2 regions of the Proteus sp. CA142267 genome follow, and region 2 is predicted to be linked to the other one. Evidence: predicted binding sites of a transcription regulator. Region 2 holds the regulator's gene; the other holds the start of a gene.
The links. Region 2 encodes Fur, which represses iron uptake genes when iron is present. Its sites were predicted from a motif close to ATAATAATGAGAACNACTATCAA; they were not measured.

Region 1 (5,778 bases), on a different contig from region 2:
TAAAGTGGAAGTAAGCGCAAAAATGGTACACAACAAAGCACAGACTCTGAAGATCTTGATTTAGAAGCGATAGGAACGATAGGAACGATAGGAACGATAGGAACGATAGGAACGATAGGAACGATAGGAACGATAAAATAATAAGAACAACGGATATAACAATCAAAATAAAAAAGCCATAACACCGAAATGTTATGGCTTCTAAATTTATTAAAATAATAAAATGCTATGTGTAGTTCTCTGCCTTTCACGCTTTATTTTACTCACTGCTTATCAAGGATAAGAAGTGATTTGAATAAGTAAATAAAATCTACTTACCTGAAATTGGAATGACTGAAAACAACGGTCTACCTGGTGCAATAAAAAAATAAGTACCCAAATGTGGATAACTTAGATAATAAATAAATTAGGCGTTTTAACACGTTACAGAATATTTCAATTTGTAACGTGAATGCATTATATCCAATAAGATTTTTTGCGCAAGTTTTTTTACACTTAAATGAAATTGACATAAAGACATTATAAATCACAAGGTTATAGAAAAACTTAACTTTAAAAAGTTGATTTCAACAAATCTAAAAATGAAAAAAAATGGAGAGTTAATGAATATTAATGTTAAGAGAGTTCAAATAATAGTATCTACTTAGCATTAATTGATTCAGCCAACTATTACTCAATAAACTTAGTTAATTATTTATTCTGTAATTTAATCTATCTATTATTAATATTATTTAATACTAAAGTTAAATTTTATTCTAACTCAATTTATTAATAATATCGATAACCACTAAAAATGGTAAAAATATAAACTCTGTTTCTTCTATACAATAAAAAAGCACTTTATTCATCATTTCACGACGACAAATAAAGTGCTTTTAAAATAGCGTAATAATACTTAGATAAATAGCTTATTTGCTAAATTTTAACCGCCTGTAGAGACCGTTTCCATTCCCACGAGTCCAACTTTGAGATAACCCGCTTTTCTTAGCGAATCCATGGCCGACATTAACGTTTCGTAATCAACCGTTTTATCCGCTTGGAAAAAGATTGTTGTCTCTTTGTTTGCTTGTGTCATGGTATCTAACACATTCGCCATCGTTTCATGAGTAACCATCTCTTCACCAATGAAAATTTGTTTATCCGACTTAATCGTTAAATAAACAGGCTTTTCAGGGCGAGGTTGTGGTTTTGCACTTGAAGCGGGTAAATTTACTTTTATATCAACAGTAGCTAAAGGTGCCGCCACCATAAAGATAATAAGCAGAACCAACATGACATCAATAAAAGGCGTCACATTGATATCATGCAATTCATTATCATCACCTGAATCATCACCAAGACGCATTGCCATAATTCATTACCTTGCTTTGCTGTTTTCGATATCTAAATCACGGCTGACTAATGTCACCACACCTGTTGCGATATCACCAATTTCACCACGATAACCCGCTATCATACGAGCAAAAATGTTATAGATAATAACCGCTGGAATTGCCGCAATCAGACCAATAGCAGTTGCTAATAGCGCTTCGGCAATACCTGGAGCAACAACGGCAAGGTTTGTCGTTTGAGAATGAGCAATACCGATAAAGCTATTCATGATCCCCCAAACCGTACCAAAAAGACCGATAAAAGGAGAAATTGCACCAATTGTGGCTAAATAACCATTACCGCGACCTAATTCACGGATAATGGCTGCAACGCGACGTTCCATTCGCATTTCAACACGCTCTTTAATACCTGAAGCCACTTTACTTTCTTGAGAGTAAGTACGCTCTAATTCTGCATCATTAAAGAAATCAGCGGTTGCACTTTTATTACCAAATTTTTTGCTAATCGCTAACGCATCGTTAAGCGATTTAGCTTCAACTAACTGAACAGTCTCATTTCTTAAGCGACGACGCAGTGAAATCAAATAGCTTCCTTTCGCGAAAAATAGTGCCCAAGTGACAATAGAGGCTAACAGTAAGCCAATCATGACACTCTTAACGACTAAGTCTGCATTACGGTACATACCCATTACAGATAAATCTTCAGCAAATCCACCACCAGCAACCATTTCAGGTTGTACTTCTGATGATGTATTTTCTGTTGCTAAAGGGACATTTTCTGAATTCTCAGCCGTTGTTACAGGTGTATTTTCACCTTCTGGCTTAGCTGTTTCAGTACCTACTGCTTTCACTTCATTACCCGTTGTTGTGGTCGTAGTAGCAGTTGCTGGTGTGACTGTTGTCGGTGTAGCTGTTCCCTGTGTAGAAGCTGTTGAAGAAACGGCAGCAGTAGTTGGCTGTTCAGTTGGTGTGGCAGGAGTCGTATCCGCAAAAGCAGAGCCTGTCAGACCGATTGCCAATAGAATAGAAGCTGTCAAATTACGCATCAGTTGGCCTTTTACTCTCTTTTTTATCTATTTATTTATTCAGTAATGACATCGTTACGCCACTACTTACCCAAAATCGTTCGCTTATAATCATCCTGTTTGCCATCAGGAAAGAGAAAACGCTCAAATGATATCAAACATGAAGCATTTTGATAGTAATTATCATTACTATTTGGCTATTTTTTTTTCATTTGTCGATTTTTAAGACAAATTATCGTTATTTCACGTAACGTGAAATTTTATCAACTACCCTGCAAGCCTTTTGTACTTATCCCAAAAATGAATTAACTTGAGATAAACACACCATCAATTAAAAGAAGGTATTAAGGATGACGCTAAAAAAACAAGAAACCTCACTCCTCCTTTCTGGTCGAGCTAAAAAATATTCTCAAGGCGCAGTAAATCCAATTATACAACGAACATCATCCGTTATTTTTGATTCCGTTGCACAAAAACGTGAAGCAACAAAAAAACGAGCAAAAGGTACGCTTTTTTATGGCCGCCGAGGCACAACCACCCATTTTGCCTTACAAGAAGCATTAACTGAGTTAGAGCAAGGCGTAGGCTGCGCACTATTTCCTTCAGGTGCAGCGGCGATTACACAATCTATACTCGCATTTGTTGAGCAAGGCTCTCATATTCTTGTTACAGGTTCTGCCTACGATCCGACACAAAATTTTTGTGATCAGATCTTACGTAAATTCTCAGTCACAACGACCTACTTTGATCCTTTAATCGGCAAAGAGATCAGCCAATTGCTACGTCCTGAAACAAAAATTGTTTTTCTTGAATCTCCGGGCTCAATCACGATGGAAATTCACGACCTACAAGGAATAGTCAATTCAGTTCGCCAATATAACCCTGAAATCATTATTATGATTGATAACACTTGGGCGGCAGGGCTACTGCTTAAACCACTGACATTAGGTGTTGATATTTCAATTCAATCTGCCACAAAATATATTAATGGTCACTCTGATGGCATGTTAGGTTTTGCTGTGGCTAATGAACGCTGTTGGGAGCAGTTACGAGAGAATACCTATTTATTAGGTCAATGTGTTGATCCTGATACGGCTTATATGACAGCGAGAGGATTAAGAACGCTGCCTGTAAGAATGAAGCAACACGAACAAAGTGCATTAGAAGTCGCTCGCTGGTTAAAACAACACCCTTTAGTTGATAATGTTTATCACCCTGCATTAGCTTCTTGTCTAGGACATGAATATTTTCAACGTGATTTCTCAGGTAGTAACGGCTTATTCTCTTTTAGTTTAAAGAAAATCTTAACGCCTGAAGAATTTGCACATTTCTTAGATAACTTCTCATTATTTAAGATGGCATTTTCATGGGGAGGATTTGAATCTTTAATTTTAGGTTATCAACCCAATGATATTAAAGCGATGCGCCAATATGAAACTCAGCCAACATTTACCGGAACACTATTTCGCATTCATATTGGATTAGAAAATGTAGATGACCTTATTGAAGATCTAGAACAGGCGTTTTTACGTATTTCTTAATCAAGAATGAATTTTTTATTAAAAATAACCTATCCCTGTGGCTCCACAGGGATTAAATCAAACTGTTCTCTTTATTTTGCGTTAGAATAGCGAACATAAAGTCCTTTTTTAATGCGAGTTCGCTAATGGGTACATTAAAAGAGATAATTCACGCACTCTTGCAACACGATTATATGGTGTTGGCTAATCCTAATGTGCTGTGGGTTATCTATATTGTTCTTTTTGTTATTATTATGCTGGAAAACGGGGTATTACCCGCCGCATTTTTACCAGGAGATACACTGCTTATTCTTTGCGGTGCCTTAATTGCAAAAGGTGTTTTACACTTTTTCCCGACTATCATTATATTAGGCACTGCCGCTAGTATTGGGAGTTGGCTCGGCTTTTTACAAGGTCGATGGCTAAGTGATACGAAGATAGTTAAACGTTGGATGGCTCAATTACCAGAGCAATATCACCATAAGGCAAATGATCTCTTCCATCGCCAAGGTTTATATGCGCTATTACTGGGTCGTTTTATTGGATTCGTACGTACATTATTACCTACCTTGGCAGGTTTATCTGAATTAAAACAACGTCGCTTTCAAATATTTAACTGGTTAAGTGGCTTCTTATGGGTAGGGATTATTGTTTCTTTAGGCTATGTGCTAAACCTTATTCCATTTGTACAAAAGCATGAAACACTTGTTATGAATATTTTGATGACATTACCAGTATTGCTTTTAAGCGCAGGTTTAATTGGCTCGATTGTGATGTATATTCGCCATCGTAAAAATAGTGCCAGCAGTAAGTAATTACAAAAACACGCCATTATTTAGATCAAGAATAATGGCGTGTTTTATGTATTATCTGATACTGCAATAAAAGTTCAGTTGTTCATTGTCTTATCTCCATATCAATTAATATCTGACTAAAATCTGATTTATATTAATCACAATCATATTCTTCCTAGCTCTATTTTTTAAAGCTTAATGGCTTTTGACGCAAGAAACGTTGGAATATAACTATCAACTAAGAAACGAGCATGAGGAGCAAAATCTTCAACAAAATCCTGTAATAAAAAACCCGCTGTTAATTGCCCTCCAATAAGATCAGTCAAAGAGTGTCCAAAAACCAGTCCATCACCTCTTGCGACTTTTTCTTGCAGAATATCCGAAGGTAATGAGCCTTGATCGCTATAAGGTAAGCGATAAATTGGTCTCATTAATCCCTGTGAACGTAATTGAGGATCTCTATCATCAACAAATACAACAGGATTATAAAAGCTCGCCATTAGTACACCGCCTTTTTTCAAAACACGGTAACACTCTTGCCAAACAGGATTTACATCCGGTACATACAGATTTGAAATAGGGTGAAAAATAATATCAAAGCATTCATCAGCAAATGCGGTTAAATCCGCCATATCCCCCTGTGCTGTTACCAAATCTAGCTGATGCTTTTGTGCCAATTGGCGATCTTTGTCTAATTGACCTTCTGATAAATCAAACACAGTCACAATGCCACCCGCAGCCGCCAAGATAGGCGCTTGTTGCCCACCAGCAGAAGCTAAACAGAGTATTTTTTTACCTTTAATATCCCCTAACCATTCGCTTTTTACAGGGCTTGGTGTTAAATGTACTTTCCAGTCACCTTGCTTTGCCGCGATAATTTCTTCATCGCTCACAGGCTTAGACCACTGATTTTCCATTGCGGCTTGTTTATCCCAATGCTCTTGGTTTAATGTTAAATAATGACTTTCCATACTACTCCTTATAAATTAACTACAATTGAATTGCTGTAGTCACTAAGAGAAATAATTCATCTCTTATTTCTACAACCTTGTAGTTATAGGTATGTCAGACTATCTAGTCTAGGCACAATGGAAAACTTTTTCCTGAT
Region 2 (5,778 bases):
AAAATATAATTAAATCAATCGATTATATTCATTTTTAATCAATCCTTATAAAAGAAAGAAAATGAAACGATCATTTAGTTATGTGCCCTTTGTCATATTTTGATAAAAATTCTTTTTTTTGGGTTGATAATTCGCGTCGCGAAAAATATGCTGTTTCTAACCTAATTTAGGTTTTTTCCCCACTTGGGGTTTTATATTTGGAAATAGGCATTGTGCTTATTTCTTTTTTAGTCAAAGTCAAAGAGGAAACAATGCTATGGTTATGCAACATGCTAAACCAGGCAGGGTGGCACTTGCCGTTATGGGCGCATTGCTTGTAACTGCACTACCTGCAAAAATGTCTCATGCTGAAGGGTTTATTGATGACTCAACCTTAACAGGCGGTCTTTTTTATTGGCAACGTGACCGTGATAGAAAAGAGTTAACACCAAATAGCCCTGATTACGGCAAATACAAAGCTAACTTACACCATTCTACTTTCAACGCTAATCTAGATTTCTCATCAGGTTACCTCGGTAATTTTATTGGTATTGATTTAGCTGCCTTTGGTGCGGCTGAATTGAATAACAGTGGCCCAGCGGCACCTAACGAAATCGGTTTTAGTGATGCAAAAAGTCGCTGGGATGAAAAATGGACTGGCGATCGCAGCGGCATGAGCGTTTATAAAGCGGCTGCGAAATTCAAATTAGGCAACTTCTGGGCTCAAGGTGGATATATTCAACCTAAAGGCCAAAGCTTATTGCGTCCACACTGGAGCTTCTTACCGGGAACTTACCGTGGAGCTGAAGCGGGTGCTGTCTTTGATTTCGATAAAAGTGGTGAATTGTCTTTCTCCTATATGTGGACCGATGAATACAAAGCACCATGGTATCGGAATATGTACAATTTCCGTAAAGCTGATCTAGAAACGAATATCAGCTATCTTCACTCTTTCGGCGCCAAATATGATTTTAAAAACAGCCTAGTATTAGAAGCTGCATTTGGTCAGGCCGATGGTTATATCGATCAGTATTTTGGTAAAGTTTCTTATGATTTCCCAATTGCTGACAATGCATTAAGAACGTCTTACCAATTCTACGGTGCTAAAGATAAAGTTACCGGTGGAGGTGTTAATGACGTTTATGATGGGCTGGCATGGTTACAAGCACTGACTTTTGGTTATACCTACAATGTATTTGACTTCAAAGTAGAAGGAACATGGGTTAAAGCTGAAGGTAATCAAGGTTATTTCTTACAACGCATGACCCCGGGCTGGGCAACCTCTAATGGTCGTCTTGATGTCTGGTGGGATGGCCGTTCTGACTTTAACGCCAATGGTGAAAAAGCACTCTATGCTGGCGTGATGTATGATCTGAAAAACTGGGATCTGTCAGGCTGGGCGGTAGGTACTTCTTATGTTTACGCATGGGATGCTAAGCCAAGTGGTAAAGCCATTTATGACCAAGGTCAGCGTATCAGAGAAAGTGCATGGAATGCGGATATTATGTATACAGTTCAAGAAGGTCGCGCTAAAGGCACTCTCTTTAAACTTCACTATACCCGTTATGATAACCACTCTGATATTCCTAGTTATGAAGGTGGTTTTGGTAATATTTTCCAAGATGAAAAAGATGTTAAGTTTAATGTGATAATGCCATTCACTATTTTCTAATATTGGCATAAGGATAAAGTGTATTAATTGCACTTTATCCTGAATAAAACTAAAAAAGCTAAATACGATTACGATAAGTAAAAATAAGTAGTAGGAAGGTAGGGATGCAGTAATTAAAAAGAGCTTTATAAATAAGCCTTGTTAATAAAGTGAAGTTGTCAGCAGTAGTAAGAAGTAGAAAAGTAGAAGTAAAAGAGTTGAAGTAAAAAGTAGTAAGAGTCGTTTTAAAATCGCAGTATGTAGTAAAAGTAATGAAGTAAAGTCGTCATGTCATGTCGCCTGAGATAAATGTGAGTGGGTTATGTTTATCTCCAGTGCTTCAGTTATTTCGCAGAATTTGCGTAAGGTATTTACCCTAAGTAAAGGCAGTCAGAGTGGGTATCGTAGTGGGGGGTAAATACCTTTATTTTTCATTCCTTTCTTTTTAGTCCTTTTCATCCTTGTAGGTTTTTTTATTCTATGGCAAATTTCTTGCCATTCATTTGATCTCACCTTATTTATTATTCTGCATTGAATGCTGTTTGATAATGCAAGTTTTCAGGAAGAAGCATGTTAAAGCGATTGGACGATTTTTTATTAGAACCACCATTGAAGCCCTTTAAAGGTATAAAACGATTTATTGTTGAATTTCTTTTTTTTGGTGTAAAAGAGGCGCGTTCTTGTTTATTTGCCGGGTTTTTCTTTTTTATTTTATTTGCAACGCCAAGTAAAGGTGTCTTTGGGATACCCCGTTATGATGTGCTTCTTATTCTCGCTATCGCTTTTCAATTATGGATGGTGCGGGGAAAGTTAGAAACATGGGATGAATTAAAAGCGATCTGCTTTTTCCATATTGTTGGTTTTGTGATGGAATTATTTAAAACATCAGCGGCAATTGGTTCATGGAAATACCCTGATTTTGCTTACACGAAATTATGGGAAGTTCCTTTATTTACAGGATTTATGTATTCCGCGGTAGGAAGTTATTTAATTCAAGCATGGCGTTTTTTAAAAGTCCGAATAGATAATTATCCGCCTTATTGGCTGGCAACATTAGTTGCACTTGCGATTTATATTAATTTCTTTTCTCATCACTTTATTGGTGATTATCGCTGGTATTTAACTGCCTTTATTTTAGGTCTTTATGCCCGTAGTGTGGTTTATTTTACGCCTTATGATACAGAGCGAAAAATGCCCTTATTACTTGCTTTTGTTCTGATAGGTTTCTTTATTTGGCTTGCTGAGAATTTCGGTACATTTTTTGGTGTTTGGCAATATCCTAACCAAATTGGTGCTTGGTCTGCTGTACATGCAGGCAAATGGGGCTCTTGGTCACTATTGGTTATTGTTACATTTACTATTGTGGTTCATTTAAAACATATTAAACACAGTATCAGTGTGGCTAAGTAGAGTTATCCTCGGATTTTAGGCAATAAAAAAGGAACTGTTTACAGTTCCTTTTTTTTACTGAGAGATTATCCAGAATGAATTATTTCTCATCATGTGCGTGGCTATCTTCTTTACAATTGCCTTCAGCGCAGTGGCCATATAAATAAAGGCTATGATTGGAAAGCTTGATACCATGACGTTCAGCGATGTTTCTTTGGCGTAATTCAATTGCATCGTCTGTAAACTCGATAACTTTACCACAATCAAGACAAATTAAATGGTCATGATGGTGTTGTTGAGTTAATTCAAATACTGATTTACCACCTTCAAAATTATGTCGGGTAACAATACCAGCATCATCAAATTGGTTTAAGACGCGATACACTGTTGCCAGACCAATCTCTTCACCGATATCGATGAGTTTTTTGTAGAGATCTTCAGCACTGACATGATGGCACTCAGGATCCTGGAGCACTTCCAAGATCTTTAAGCGAGGAAGTGTAACTTTTAACCCAGCATTTTTTAACGCTTTATTATTGTCGGTCATGCGGATTTAATCCTGTTGCTAATGGTGAATTTAATTTTTGTGCTCACAAATAGGTTTTATTCATTAATGCTCGGGTGAATAAATAACCTCATTGATTATAGGCATGATATTTAAAAATAAACACCCCTACCTATCACACTATCTTAGCACACCATTGAATAATTATCATTCTCAATATTGAGTATTTATTTTATCCCAGAATTTCGTCTAGGCTCATTTCTTCTTTGATTTGAGCAACCCAAGCGTCAACACGCTCTTCGGTTAATTCTGGTTGGCGGTCTTCATCAATGGCAAGACCGATAAAATGATTATCATCTGCAAGCCCTTTAGAGGCTTCGAAATGATAACCTTCTGTTGGCCAATGACCTACGATAACAGCACCACGAGGCTCAATAATATCGCGGATAGTCCCCATTGCATCACAGAAATATTCTGCGTAATCCTCTTGGTCACCACAACCAAAGAGCGCAACAAGCTTACCATTGAAATCAATATCTTCTAGTGTTGGGAAAAAATCATCCCAATCACATTGTGCTTCACCATAATACCAAGTAGGAATACCCAGTAACAGAATATCGAACGCTTCGATGTCTTCTTGACTGGATTTTGCAATATCATGAACTTCGGCATTATCAGCGCCCAGTCTTTCTTGAAGCATTTTGGCAATATTTTCAGTGTTGCCAGTATCACTGCCGAAGAATATTCCTATGATTGCCATAAAGTGAGATAACCTCTTTTATTCTAAATTCGTTATATTTCAAATTGTAGCGTTATTGACTACGTATATTTTCACAAGTTACATACTACTTGCATGTTTCTAGTGACTCATTTACTTGTCACCTAGCTACACTTCAAAATATTTAGAGTATATTTGTCTGTGTTTGAACAATTACTAGTGAAAGATAAGCATTGTGTTTTCATAGTAGAAAACTAAAAATGTATTTTGACGAAAATAGCAGGCTAATTCTGTCGAATTTGTGTGGTTTATCTGCTAGCTATTCTTGTTTTGATGCATTTTTAAGGCGTGATTTTGCGCCAATTGCTCAAGTAATATTTCTTCAATAAGCTCACTACGACTGACGTTTCTTTCTGTCGCCAACTCATTGAGAGCATTTACAGCATCTTCATTTAATTTTAACTCAACTCGACGTAAGCCATTAACTCTGTCACGTCTTAATTGATTACGTTTATTAATTCTAAGCTGTTCATCCCGAGAAAGCGGGTTTGTTTTGGGTCGCCCAGGTCTGCGTTCATCTGCGAACAAATCCAGTGTGGTGCGATCAGTTTGTTCTTTTGCCATAAATTTTGCTGTGAAAGGGCGTATACCAATGACTAAATTGCGAAACGCCCAATAATACCCCACATAGTGATGTCTCGCCACTGCTTCCTGACTTTAACCTATTGTGATTTGGTCTTTTTATCAACAGATACTGTTTTTAAGTATAATAATTATACATTCTACTAAATTATCATTTTTTCAGTGGCAATATTTTAAGTTGTTAAGTTTATTAACTAAGATTTCTCTAAAAAGCGGCGAATTGCCTTAATAACGGTATCTGGTTTTTCTGAATGAACCCAATGTCCAGTGTTTGCAACAACAAAAGCGGTCGCGAGAGGAAATTGGCGAGCTATATTTTCACGATATTCATCTAAGATATAAGGTGATAAACCGCCTCGAATAAATAATACAGGATGATGCCAAGCAGGCACCTCTTGCCAGCCAATAATGTCTGAATAGGCATTTTTTATTGCAGGTAAATTAAATAGCCACTCACCATTTTTGAATGATTTTAGTAAAAATTGGATCACACCTTCTTCTTCAATAAAAGGACGCATGATTTCCACCGCATCTTGACGGCGTGTAACTTGAGCTTTTGTTACGGCTTCAAGTGCAGCAAAAATTTTATCATGGCGACGAACGTTATAAGCAACAGGTGACATATCAATCACAACAATATTGGCGATTCGCTCAGGGGCTAATGCTGTCATCGCCATCGCAATTTTGCCTCCCATTGAATGACCAATAATAATGGCTTTTGAGATATTTAAACTATCAAGTAATGTGAGCACATCTTGCGCCATATCTTGATAATTCATACTTTCACTATGAGGAGAATGCCCATGATTACGCACATCAATTTGTATCACGGTATTATCTTGGCGAAGTGCGCGACCTAAAACGCCTAAATTATTCAAATCACCAAAAAGTCCG

Region 1: the regulator Fur is predicted to act here: its motif matches at 2,527-2,549, upstream of exbB (tonB-system energizer ExbB).

What each region holds. Positions count from the first base shown of each region.
Region 1 is NZ_QPMG01000003.1:39,972-45,749, forward strand. Features, by position in the region: gene exbD (TonB system transport protein ExbD) at 923-1,351, opposite strand; gene exbB (tonB-system energizer ExbB) at 1,358-2,377, opposite strand; gene metC (cystathionine beta-lyase) at 2,707-3,897, shown strand; gene C0T34_RS07615 (DedA family protein) at 4,023-4,691, shown strand; gene C0T34_RS07620 (class I SAM-dependent methyltransferase) at 4,859-5,641, opposite strand.
Region 2 is NZ_QPMG01000002.1:71,075-76,852, forward strand. Features, by position in the region: gene C0T34_RS06090 (OprD family outer membrane porin) at 257-1,651, shown strand; gene C0T34_RS06095 (DUF817 domain-containing protein) at 2,201-3,040, shown strand; gene fur (ferric iron uptake transcriptional regulator) at 3,120-3,566, opposite strand; gene fldA (flavodoxin FldA) at 3,757-4,284, opposite strand; gene ybfE (LexA regulated protein) at 4,558-4,866, opposite strand; gene ybfF (esterase) at 5,079-5,778, opposite strand, start outside.